3 regions of the Escherichia albertii genome follow, and region 3 is predicted to be linked to each of the others. Evidence: predicted binding sites of a transcription regulator. Region 3 holds the regulator's gene; each other region holds the start of a gene.
The links. The regulator Fur, encoded in region 3, represses iron uptake genes when iron is present. The targets are predictions, from matches to a motif close to ATAATAATGAGAACNACTATCAA.

Region 1 (4,321 bases), 1.3 Mb from region 3:
GTCGTAGCGGCGAAAGCAAGGAACTGGAACGTATTGAAACCGAAGCCCAACGACTGGATAGCATGATCAACGACCTGTTGGTGATGTCACGTAATCAGCAAAAGAACGCGCTGGTGAGCGAGACCATCAAAGCCAACCAGTTATGGAGTGAAGTGCTGGATAATGCGGCGTTCGAGGCAGAACAAATGGGCAAATCGTTTACGGTTAATTTCCCGCCAGGGCCATGGCCGCTGTACGGTAACCCGAATGCTCTGGAAAGTGCGCTGGAAAACATCGTTCGCAACGCGCTGCGTTATTCTCATACGAAGATTGAAGTGGGCTTCGCGGTAGATAAAGACGGTATCACCATTACGGTGGATGACGATGGCCCGGGCGTTAGCCCGGCAGATCGCGAGCAGATTTTCCGTCCATTCTATCGTACTGACGAAGCGCGCGATCGCGAATCTGGCGGTACGGGCCTGGGTCTGGCGATTGTTGAAACCGCCATTCAGCAGCACCGTGGTTGGGTGAAAGCCGACGATAGCCCGCTGGGCGGTTTACGACTGGTGATTTGGCTGCCGTTGTATAAGCGGAGTTAAACTCCGCATTTGTAGGCAGGATAAGGCGTTTACGCCGCATCCGGCATTTGAGCAGGATGCCTGATGCGACGCTGATAGCGTCTTATTAGGCCTACACTCCGGGGTTATTTTCCCCACAACCGCCGGGAAAAATCTTCAATCTTGCCGCTAAGACGCCGCTTCTGCATCGTCCGCGTCCAGCTTTTCGATAGCCCGGCGGCGGACAGTAAACGGTGATACTGATCGTCATCAAACGGCATATGCCATGCGATGGCGGCAGCCTCCTGCACGGTGACATCACTGACACGCGAGACCAGCTCCAGCGGCGCATCGGCAGACACCTTTCCTGGCGCTATCACACTATACAGCCAGCCAATTTTCCCGGCATTCTGCATCAACTGCGCCATATCGCTAATACCGAAATGATAATTGAGTTTAAAACATGGCGAACGCGGCTGGGTGACCTGAATCAGCGCCTCTCCCCAGCGAAAAATATCACCAATATAGACATTACTCTCGGTCAGGCCTTCGGTTGACAAGTTTTCCCCAAAGGCTGGAGCCACAAACAGATCCGCCTGCTCCGGGAATTCCCGCGCCCAATAAAGATAATGTTCACGAGGATAGTGACACAGCGCCCTGTCTGGCCCGCCGTGGATTTTTTTCTCTGCCTGCTCATCGCCTTCCAGGCCCAGTTCCGTCAGCACCAGTTCGCCATCGACCTGGATTTTCGCAATCGCACTGGGGCGACTTTGCGGATAATCCTGAATTTTGCCTGTGTATACATCAACGGGATAATGCATCTGTTTTCTCCTTCGCAGATACAAAAAAGCGAGCCATCAGACTCGCTTCTCACAGGCGTTTATGCAACCTTATTTTTTCGCCGCGAAACGTGCCGCAGCTTCATCCCAGTTCACCACGTTCCAGAACTCTTTGATGTAGTCCGGGCGACGGTTCTGGAATTTCAGGTAGTAAGCGTGTTCCCAAACGTCCAGCCCCAGAATCGGGAAGCCGGAAGCGCCAGAAATGGCTTCACCCATCAGCGGGGAGTCCTGGTTAGCAGTAGAAACTACCGCCAGTTTATCGCCTTTTTGCACCAGCCATGCCCAGCCGGAACCAAAGCGGGAAGCCGCCGCTTTTTCAAATTCTGCTTTGAAATTATCGACGGAACCGAAATCACGTTCGATAGCCGCTTTCAGATCACCCTGCAGAGTGGTGCCTTTTTTCAGACCTTTCCAGAACAGGCTATGGTTAGCGTGACCGCCCGCGTTATTGCGCAGCACGGTTTTCTTGTCTGCTGGCAGCTGTTCCAGTTTGGTAATCAACTCTTCAACCGACAGATTGGCGAACTCTGGCAGACTTTCCAGCGCCGCGTTGGCGTTGTTGACGTAGGCCTGATGATGTTTGGTGTGATGGATTTCCATGGTCTGCTTATCGAAGTGCGGTTCCAGGGCATCGTAAGCATACGGCAGGGATGGCAGGGTATAGCTCATTTTCATCTCCAGTATTGTCGGGCGGCCGATTGTTAATGCCGCGTAAGCAGTTGGTTCATTATAGTTAATTAAATGATATTGAAAATGATTATCAATGCCGCACTTTTCATAAGGATATGGTTTTGCAGGGAAATGCCTGAGATATGCGCCAAATCATCTACTTAATGTCATGAGACTAACGGAATAGCGTCACTCCGCCAGTGAGGGAATATTATCGGATGCGTCGCATCCGACATTACAACGCTAATCCAAAAAACAAACTCTTATCGCAGACGGTTATAATCGCCGACCATTTCATTGTATTCGTTTAATGCCGCCGGGTAAGAGGCTTCTACCATCCAACTTGAGCCTGGATCCTGAAGCAGCTCTTTATCCCCTTCAGAATACGGGACGTTATCTCTGACGCGGCGAACATATTTCTTAGCCGCAAGTTGATATTCGCCTGCCGAGTTAATAAAAGGAAAATTCATGCCGCCTTTATCTGCTTCCTTGACCTGCGCGACCAATGTTTCCAGTTCGGCAACTTTCTTCATTGCCATTTCCGTATCAAACTTTTCTTGTGAAATTAACCCATTAATTTTTTTAGCTGAAATCATGACAGCCAGTGAATAGTAGTGGAAATTCTTCCCTTCTCGTTGCTCAATATTTTTCAGTTCAGCAAGCTGGCGCCGATCATTAATTTCTTCAATAGCCGTACGATAAGACTCCGCAACTGGCTGGAAGGCTTCGATATTCTTCAACAACGTCTGGTGAAGAATTTTCCCTTTAGCAAACGCGTCGTCTTTATAATTTTCCTGAGTGTAATATTTATCCATTTCATTAATGGTATTACCCAACGCTACAGCAGCATTAATATAGTCCAACGCAACACCATCAATAGGTTCAAGCGCCGGTGTTAATGCCTCAACACGCTTCATCCCTTTTTCACAGCCAGTAAGGCTTATTTCACTGATACTATAGATCCCATAAACAATGCTCTCTTTACCTGTCGGCCCCTGTTTAAAATCTTTTAACCAATCAGCGTAACGCGACAGACTACGTTGTACAGGAAGCTGTAATTCATTGAAACATTTGATGTAGACAGCCATCTTCTCATCATACACAGCTTGCTCATCGACCACAGGTTGCGCAGACGCCTCCGATTTAGCCTCAGCTTTTGCTGCCGGTTTTTCAGTCGGTTTTGATTCAGTTGTGGGAGCGGCGGGTTGATTATTGGCGGACGGAGAGCTTTCTGTTTCAGCTTTTTTATCATCACATCCAGTGACACTGAGGGCCATTACGGCGACAATAATAGCCGAAGATAATAAATTCCTTTTCATTTAATTGCCTTATAAATAGATGAATAAGAGTGCGAATATGATAAAGGGAAAAAGGAAATACCACTACGCAAGATTTATTTATAAATAAATCGATAAAATTCACAAAATGAATAAGTCCTGCAATGCAATATACAATTGCAGGACTTAATTTAATTAACACTTCAACCTTTGGGGATGGGTATAAACCGTCGCCCGACCCGGCTTACAAAAGCCCACCAGCGTCAGATTACAGCGCTCAGCTACTTCTACGGCAAGCGTGGTCGCAGCAGACACCGCAAACAAAATCTCTACGCCGCACATCGCCGACTTTTGCACCATTTCATAACTGGCCCGGCTGGAAACCAGCACTGCGCCTTGCTGCCAGTTTTCACCTTCTTGCGCCCGACGACCTAGTAATTTATCCAGCGCCACATGGCGGCCCACGTCTTCATGTCCACCCGCCAGCTCACCGGAAGGTAATATCCAGGCCGCAGCGTGAGTACAACCGGTCAGTTGCCCCACGGGCTGGAAATCGTTGAGATGGCGTAACGCGTCATCCAGTTTGTTGAGATCAAACGTCTGAGTGAATGGCAGCGGCTGCACCGGTTTACCGATGTCATTAAGCTGCTCTACGCCACAGACGCCACAGCCCGTGCGCCCGGCCAGTGCCCGACGGCGCTCCTTCAGTCCCATAAAGCGGCGGCTGGAAAGCTCGATTTGCACTTCCAGGCCGTTACAGGAAGGAACGACGTCCATGCCGAAGATATCGCGCGGACTTTCGATAATCCCTTCGGAAAGCGAAAAACCAAGCGCAAAGCGTTCAAGGTCTTTGGGCGAGGCCATCATCACCACGTGCGAAATGCCGTTGTAGACCAGCGCAACAGGAACTTCTTCCGCCACTTCATCAAGTCGCGGATGTTGTAAATCATCACGCCGCCATACCTCAATTTGGCGAACGCCTGTGACATTTGTCACA
Region 2 (4,321 bases), 480 kb from region 3:
AGTAACTCTGGCAAGTTATCGTTATTCCACATCACAATTTTACACTTTCCAGGAAGCACTTGATCAACGTGATACACCTGATGACAAGGGTATTTACAGTTATCGGCAGACAAATAATCGGCGTAATCGTTTACAAATTAATCTTTCACAAAATATTGGTCGTTGGGGCTCGGTCTACCTTAATGGTTATCAACAGGATTATTGGGGAATGCATGGGGCCGAACGCAGTATAGGAATGGGGTACAGTACGACCTGGAATAATATTAACTGGTCTGTTAATTACACACTAACGAAAACGCCAGGAATGGCTGGCGAGCAGCAATTTTCATTAACACTCAATATTCCTCTCTCTCGCTGGCTGCCAGATTCATGGGCGATGTATAACGTAAACCGTTCCGATAAAAGTAATACATCACATCAATTGGGAATTGGCGGTACTGCTCTGCAAGATAACAACCTGAGTTATAATTTACAGCAAAGTTATACTGATAATAATGTGGGTTATGGTGCCAGCATGAATGGACGTTATCGTAGCTCAGTGGGGGAATTCGGTCTGGGATATAGCTATGATAAAAATAGTCGTCAGTGGAATTACAGTGCGCAAGGTGCGGTGGTTGCTCATGCTCATGGAGTAACATTGGGGCAATCAGTGCAGGATTCATTCGCGATCGTGCATATTAATGAGGGTGCCAATGTAAAAGTACAAAATGCGCAAGGCGTTTATACTGATTATTGGGGAAACGCGATTGTTCCCAATATGACGAATTATCGACATAACGCTATTACTGTGAATACTCAGGGGCACAATAGTCTTGATATTTCTGATGCCACACAAGATGTTATTCCTTCGAAAGGGGCTGTTGTCGGTGTCGATTTTGATGCACGTAGCGGAATGCGAGCCTTATTGACATTAGTCCATAATAAAGAACGCGTCCCCTTTGGGGCATTGCTGACATTAGGGAATAGTACAGCGATTGTTGGTGAAGATGGAGAGGTTTATATTACTGGTGTGCAAGAATCAATGACATTTACGGTACAGTGGGGAAAAGAGATTAACCAGCAATGTACAGGAGTTATCACTGTACCAGAAAAATACACCACGGGTATCTATAAAGCCACAATGGATTGTCGATAACAAATAAGACAGGAACAAATAATGAAGCCAGGATTTGCCTCTTATATACGAGCATTATTGACCATAATATTTCTTAGCTGGGGCGTCATTCCTGCGGTTTTCGCCAGTTGCAATATTTCTGGAAATGGAGGAAATCCGGCAACAATACAATTCTCCGTGCCTGCGTTAGTTGTTAATAGTGACGCTGCTCCTGGAACGATTATTGCGACAGTAAATGCGAACAGTCCTTCAATTTCAGTTTCCTGTACGGCAAATGGTGAGATCTGGCAAGGATATACCGTATTGACAAACGGCGATATGCGTACTGATAACCCACTTCCAGATGTGTTTCAGACTAATGTGCCAGGAATCGGTTTTCGTGCGGCGTGGGCGAATAACACCAGTGCGCAACTCACCGCCGGATATTTAATGACGCCCTGGCATAAAGGCTCGTCAACAGTGATTAAAGGATATGTTTATCCGATTACAATACATGCAGCTATTCAGTTTATTGTCACAGGACCTGTCGGTAATGGGACCATTGATACCAGCAAACTGATTGCTGACTGGAAGTATGACAATCGTGTTATTGGAGAGCTTCGTTTTAGTTCCGTTCCGGTCAATATTCAACCGGGCACATGCGACCTTATAGAAAAAAATATTACCGTTCCGCTCAACGATATTGGCACAGATGATTTTGATGTTAACAATGTGTCACCTGTAGTTTCCGATGATCGGTTTAAAATTCAGATTGAAAAATGTTCTCAGGATGTAAAAGTTGATTACCGCTTTACCTCATCAGGTTCTACTGGGGTAACGGGTAATAATATTCTTAATATTGAATCTGGTTCAGGAATGGCGGAAGGCGTTGGTCTGCAGATCCTCGACAGTAACAACAATGTGATGGTATTTGATACAGACTATACGGCTGTTCAAAAAACGACGTTAAATCAAAATATTACTATTCCATTAAAAGCACGCTACATCAAAACGGGTAGCGTCAAAAGTGGTCGGGTTAATTCTGTTGCCACCTTCGAAGTATATTACCGATAAGCTTTTCCCTTCGTCATAAAATGTTAATTTTTGGTAAGCGCATTTTTATGGTTTACGGTGCAAATATTAACATTTTTGATTCATCTGATTGATTCTCGCCCCTTCATGGACGCACAGAGCGCATATCACTTGCGAACCCGCCAGCGTTTCGAATATTATCTTATCTTTATAATAATCATTCTCGTTTACATTACTATTCACTTTACACCAGAGAAATACCAATGGCGCGTTCCAAAACTGCTCTGCCAAAACACTCGCTGCGTAAAATCGCAGTCGTAGTCGCCACAGCGGTTAGCGGCATGTCTGTTTATGCACAGGCGGCGGTTGAACCGAAAGAAGACACTATCACTGTTACTGCCGCACCAGCGCCGCAAGAAAGCGCATGGGGGCCGGCTGCAACCATTGCGGCGAGACAATCTGCTACCGGTACTAAAACAGATACGCCAATTCAAAAAGTGCCGCAGTCCATTTCTGTTGTCACCGCTGAAGAGATGGCGTTGCATCAGCCGAAGTCCGTAAAAGAAGCGCTTAGCTACACGCCGGGTGTTTCAGTGGGTACGCGTGGCGCGTCTAATACCTATGACCACCTGATCATTCGCGGTTTTGCCGCAGAAGGTCAAAGCCAGAATAACTACCTTAACGGGCTGAAATTACAGGGCAACTTCTATAACGATGCGGTTATCGATCCGTATATGCTGGAACGCGCAGAAATTATGCGTGGCCCGGTATCTGTGCTTTACGGGAAAAGCAGCCCTGGCGGTTTGTTGAATATGGTCAGCAAGCGTCCGACTACCGAACCACTGAAAGAAGTTCAGTTTAAAGCAGGTACTGATAGCCTGTTCCAGACGGGTTTTGATTTCAGCGATGCGCTGGACGATGACGGCGTTTACTCTTATCGTCTGACTGGTCTTGCTCGTTCTGCAAATGCCCAGCAGAAAGGGGCGGAAGAGCAGCGTTATGCTATTGCTCCGGCGTTCACCTGGCGCCCGGATGATAAAACTAATTTCACCTTCCTTTCTTACTTCCAGAACGAGCCGGAAACCGGTTATTACGGCTGGTTGCCGAAAGAGGGAACCGTCGAGCCGCTGCCAAATGGTAAGCGTCTGCCGACTGACTTCAACGAAGGTGCGAAGAACAACACCTATTCTCGTAATGAGAAGATGGTGGGTTATAGCTTCGACCACGAATTTAATGACACCTTTACCGTGCGTCAGAACTTGCGTTTTGCCGAAAATAAAACTTCGCAAAACAGTGTATATGGCTACGGTGTTTGCTCCGATCCGGCGAATGCTGATAGCAAACAATGTGCCGCTCTGGCGCCAGCGGATAAAGGCCATTATCTGGCGCGTAAATACGTCGTTGATGATGAGAAACTGCAAAACTTCTCTGTAGATACCCAGTTACAGAGCAAATTTGCCACTGGCGATATCGACCACACCCTGCTGACGGGCGTCGATTTTATGCGTATGCGTAATGACATCAACGCCTGGTTTGGTTATGACGACTCTGTGCCGCTGTTGAATCTGTACAATCCGGTATATACCGACTTTGACTTCAACACGAAAGACCCGGATAACTCCGGCCCTTACCGTATTCTGAATAAGCAGAAGCAAACAGGGATTTATGTTCAGGATCAGGCGCAGTGGGATAAAGTGCTGGTGACTCTGGGCGGGCGCTATGACTGGGCAGACCAGGAGTCGCTCAACCGTGTTGCCGGAACGACGGACAAACGTGATGACAGACAGTTTACCTGGCGTGGTGGCGTTAACTATCTGTTTGATAACGGTGTAACGCCGTACTTCAGCTATAGCGAATCGTTTGAACCTTCTTCGCAAGTTGGGAAGGATGGTAATATTTTCGCACCGTCTAAAGGTAAGCAGTATGAAGTCGGCGTGAAATACGTGCCGGAAGATCGCCCAATTGTTGTCACTGGTGCGTTGTATAATCTCACTAAAACCAACAACCTGATGGCGGATCCGAATAATCCCAATTTCTCGATTGAAGGCGGTGAGATCCGCGCTCGTGGCGTAGAAATCGAAGCGAAAGCGGCGCTGTCAGCGAGTGTTAATGTAGTCGGTTCTTATACCTATACCGATGCGGAATACACCACCGATACGACCTACAAAGGCAACACGCCTGCGCAGGTGCCAAAAC
Region 3 (4,321 bases):
TGCCAGAGGCTCGCGCCGAAGGATTCTTCGAAGATTCAACCTTAACCGGCGGTATCTATTACTGGCAGCGTGAACGTGACCGTAAAGATGTTACCGACGGCGACAAATACAAAACCAACCTTTCTCACTCCACCTGGAACGCTAATCTCGATTTTCAGTCTGGCTATGCCGCTGATATGTTCGGTCTGGATATTGCCGCGTTTACAGCGATTGAAATGGCGGAAAACGGCGACAGCTCTCACCCGAACGAAATCGCGTTTTCAAAAAGTAATAAAGCCTATGACGAAGACTGGTCCGGCGATAAAAGCGGTATAAGTCTGTATAAAGCGGCGGCTAAATTTAAATACGGTCCGGTGTGGGCGAGGGCAGGTTACATTCAGCCAACTGGTCAAACGCTGTTAGCGCCGCACTGGAGTTTTATGCCAGGCACCTATCAGGGGGCGGAAGCTGGGGCTAATTTTGATTATGGCGATGCTGGTGCGTTGAGTTTCTCTTACATGTGGACCAACGAATATAAAGCGCCGTGGCATCTGGAAATGGATGAGTTTTATCAGAACGATAAAACCACCAAAGTCGACTATCTGCACTCCCTTGGCGCGAAGTACGACTTCAAAAATAATTTCGTACTGGAAGCGGCGTTTGGTCAGGCGGAAGGCTATATCGATCAGTATTTTGCTAAAGCCAGCTACAAATTTGATATCGCCGGTAGCCCGTTAACCACCAGCTACCAGTTCTACGGTACACGCGACAAAGTTGACGATCGCAGCGTCAACGATCTTTATGACGGTACAGCATGGTTGCAGGCGTTGACCTTTGGCTACCGGGCGGCTGATGTCGTCGATTTACGTCTGGAAGGCACCTGGGTTAAAGCCGACGGTCAGCAGGGATACTTCCTGCAACGTATGACTCCAACCTATGCTTCCTCTAATGGTCGCCTGGATATCTGGTGGGATAACCGTTCTGACTTTAACGCCAACGGTGAAAAAGCGGTCTTCTTCGGCGCGATGTATGACCTGAAAAACTGGAATCTTCCTGGCTTCGCCATCGGCGCTTCTTATGTTTACGCATGGGATGCTAAACCCGCGACCTGGCAGAGTAACCCGGATGCGTACTACGACAAGAACCGGACTATTGAAGAGTCTGCGTACAGCCTGGATGCGGTCTACACCATTCAGGACGGTCGAGCCAAAGGCACGATGTTCAAACTGCACTTCACCGAATACGACAACCACTCCGACATCCCAAGTTGGGGTGGTGGTTACGGCAACATCTTCCAGGATGAGCGTGACGTGAAATTTATGGTGATCGCACCGTTCACTATCTTCTGATGCCAGACGCGGCAGGCATTTTGCCTGCCGCCCGTTTGAGGAGTTCGCTATGAAAAAATTAATTCTCATCGCCATAATGGCATCGGGGCTGGTGGCCTGCGCGCAGTCGACAGCACCAAAGGAAGATAGCCATCTGAAAGAAGCTTACAGCGCCTGTATCAATACCGCGCAAGGTTCGCCGGAAAAAATTGAAGCCTGTCAGAGCGTGTTAAACGTACTGAAGAAAGAGAAACAACATCAACAGTTTGCCGAACAAGAAAGTGTTCGCGTGCTGGATTATCAGCAGTGCATTCAGGCAACGCAAACCGGTAATGACCAGGCGGTGAAAGCCGATTGCGATAAGGTCTGGCAGGAAATTCGCAGTAATAACGCTACGCAGTAAAAACTGAAAAGCGAGGGCTGTCACTCTCGCTTTTTCTTGTTTCCCTTGTATCAAAAAGCCAACCCGCAGGTTGGCTTTTCTCGTTCGTTCAGGCTGGCTTATTTGCCTTCGTGCGCATGCTCATCTTCGCGGCAATCGCCTTCGGCGCAGTGACCGTAAAGATAGAGGCTATGGTTAGTCAGGCGAATGCCATGTTTCGCGGCGATTTCACGTTGACGCGCTTCGATGGAATCATCACTAAATTCGATAACCTTGCCGCAGTCGAGGCAGATCAGGTGATCGTGGTGGTGTTGCTGGGTCAGTTCAAATACGGATTTGCCGCCTTCAAAATTGTGGCGGGTGACGATACCTGCGTCGTCAAACTGGTTCAGTACGCGGTATACCGTAGCCAGACCAATTTCTTCACCCATATCGATCAGACGTTTGTACAAATCTTCCGCACTGACGTGATGGTTGTCCGGCTCCTGAAGAACTTCCAGGATTTTCAAGCGTGGAAGCGTTACTTTCAGGCCAGCTTTCTTTAGGGCGGTATTGTTATCAGTCATGCGGAATCTGTCCTGTTACTAAGCGGTTCACTTCATTAGAAGAAGTGACAGAATTTGCTCTTGAGATAATGCGTATCATTATAGAATTGCCACGCCTAAATGAAAACTACAAGTCCCTGGCAAATATTGTTAATAAAAACGTGGCACAGCTTACACTTATATCGGCAAGGCCACTTGAATACCGGGACATTGTACAGGTACAACGGCAAAAGTTACAAATTTGTAGCAATTATTTCGATTGGCATTACCTATTAATACGGCGTAGATATTGGTCTACGCCGCATCACATCAGGCATTGATAATTTCGTCGAGATGTAACTCTTCAGAAATTTGTTTTACCCATTTTTCTACGCGCTCGGCGGTCAGTTCCGGTTGACGGTCTTCGTCGATAGCCAGACCGACGAAGTGGTCATCATCTACCAGACCTTTCGATGCTTCGAAATGGTAGCCGGCAGTTGGCCAGTGACCGACGATAGTCGCGCCGCGCGGTTCGATGATGTCGCGGATGGTGCCTAACGCATCGCAGAAATATTCTGCGTAATCTTCCTGGTCGCCACAACCAAACAGCGCAACCAGTTTACCATTGAAATCAATCTCTTCGAGAGTTGGGAAAAAATCGTCCCAGTCACATTGCGCTTCGCCGTAGTACCAGGTTGGAATGCCCAGCAGCAGAATGTCATACGCTTCCAGATCTTCTTTGCTGCTTTTTGCAATGTCATGGACATCGGCAACGTCTTTACCAAGCTGTTTTTGAATCATTTTTGCGATATTTTCGGTATTACCGGTGTCGCTGCCGAAAAAGATGCCAGTGATAGCCATGAGTGAAATAACCTCTTGAAACTTATTGAAATGGGGGTGGTAAATTGCCCACGGATAAAGGCAATCATAGCAGAACAGGCAGTCTTGCGGAATCAGCAAACTTGCAGGACTGCACACTGTGCTACACGAAAATGGAAATTTAAACGATGCCCTGGCTGCGCAGCGCTGCCAACTGCTGCATCAATATCTCTTCGATCAGTTCGCTACGACTCATATTACGCGATTCTGCCAGCTCGTTCAGCGCCTCGACAGCCTCCGTGTTCAGCTTCAGTTCGACACGCTTAAGACCACGTACTTTGTCGCGTTTTAGCTGGTTGCGCTTATTAATACGCAGCTGTTCATCGCGCGAAAGCGGATTGGTTTTCGGTCGTCCCGGTCGACGCTCGTGCGCGAACAGATCTAATGTCGTACGGTCCGTTTGTTCTTTGGCCATGATCTTGGTGACTTCGGGGGAAACAATCAGCCAGGCGCTTGCCCGGATGGATAGCGCGCCATAATACAACAGCGTGAGGAGTCTCGCCAACGCCCACGCGCGGAAAGCCGCGCGGGCGCTGGGTTTTTAATCAGTTATGCTAATCATTGAGATAGCGACGGATGGCGCGCAACACCGCATCCGGTTTTTCTGCGTGTACCCAGTGACCCGCGCCTGCAATCACATGCGCCCGTGCCTGTGGAAATTGTGCCAGTAAATCAGCTCGATACTGTTCGGTGACATACGGCGAGTTGCCGCCAGGAATAAACAGCGCAGGGTGGTCCCACGCCGGAATTTTCTCCCAGCCAACAATATGTGGATATTGATCCCACAGTACCGGCACATTAAAGCGCCATTCGCCATCAACGTAAGATTTCAGCAGAAACTGAATGACTCCTTCTTCATTCAGATGCTGGCGCATCACTGCCGCTGCCTGCTGGCGTGTTTGCGCGTCGGATTCACTGACCGCATTGATGGCCGCGAAAATCTCATCGTGACGGCGTACGTGATAGTTGACCGGCGCGATATCAATCGCCACCAGTTTATCGATGCGATCGGGAGCCAGTGCAGTGAGCGCCATTACCGCTTTACCGCCCATTGAGTGACCAATAAATGTCGCCTTATCGATCTGCAACGCATCCAGGGTATCAACAAGATCCTGGGCCATCGCCGGGTAATTCATCACCGGATCTCTCAGCGAAAGACCATGGTTACGCATATCAACCTGGATGATATTGTGATCGTCTATCAGATCGCGAGCCAGTACGCCAAGATT

Region 1: the regulator Fur is predicted to act here: its motif matches at 2,120-2,142, upstream of sodA (superoxide dismutase [Mn]).
Region 2: the regulator Fur is predicted to act here: its motif matches at 2,336-2,358, upstream of fhuA (ferrichrome porin FhuA).

What each region holds. Positions count from the first base shown of each region.
Region 1 covers NZ_CP117568.1:3,133,596-3,137,916, reverse strand. Annotated here, with positions in the region: gene cpxA (envelope stress sensor histidine kinase CpxA) at 1-578, shown strand, start outside; gene yiiM (6-hydroxyaminopurine reductase) at 683-1,357, opposite strand; gene sodA (superoxide dismutase [Mn]) at 1,427-2,047, opposite strand; gene PS053_RS15230 (YiiG family protein) at 2,311-3,366, opposite strand; gene fdhD (formate dehydrogenase accessory sulfurtransferase FdhD) at 3,520-4,321, opposite strand, start outside.
Region 2 covers NZ_CP117568.1:3,914,893-3,919,213, forward strand. Annotated here, with positions in the region: gene PS053_RS18920 (fimbria/pilus outer membrane usher protein) at 1-1,135, shown strand, start outside; gene PS053_RS18925 (fimbrial protein) at 1,157-2,167, shown strand; gene fhuA (ferrichrome porin FhuA) at 2,389-4,321, shown strand, end outside.
Region 3 covers NZ_CP117568.1:4,395,934-4,400,254, forward strand. Annotated here, with positions in the region: gene chiP (chitoporin ChiP) at 1-1,328, shown strand, start outside; gene PS053_RS21150 (ChiQ/YbfN family lipoprotein) at 1,378-1,710, shown strand; gene fur (ferric iron uptake transcriptional regulator) at 1,809-2,255, opposite strand; gene uof (fur leader peptide) at 2,248-2,334, opposite strand; gene fldA (flavodoxin FldA) at 2,544-3,074, opposite strand; gene ybfE (LexA regulated protein) at 3,214-3,507, opposite strand; gene ybfF (esterase) at 3,647-4,321, opposite strand, start outside.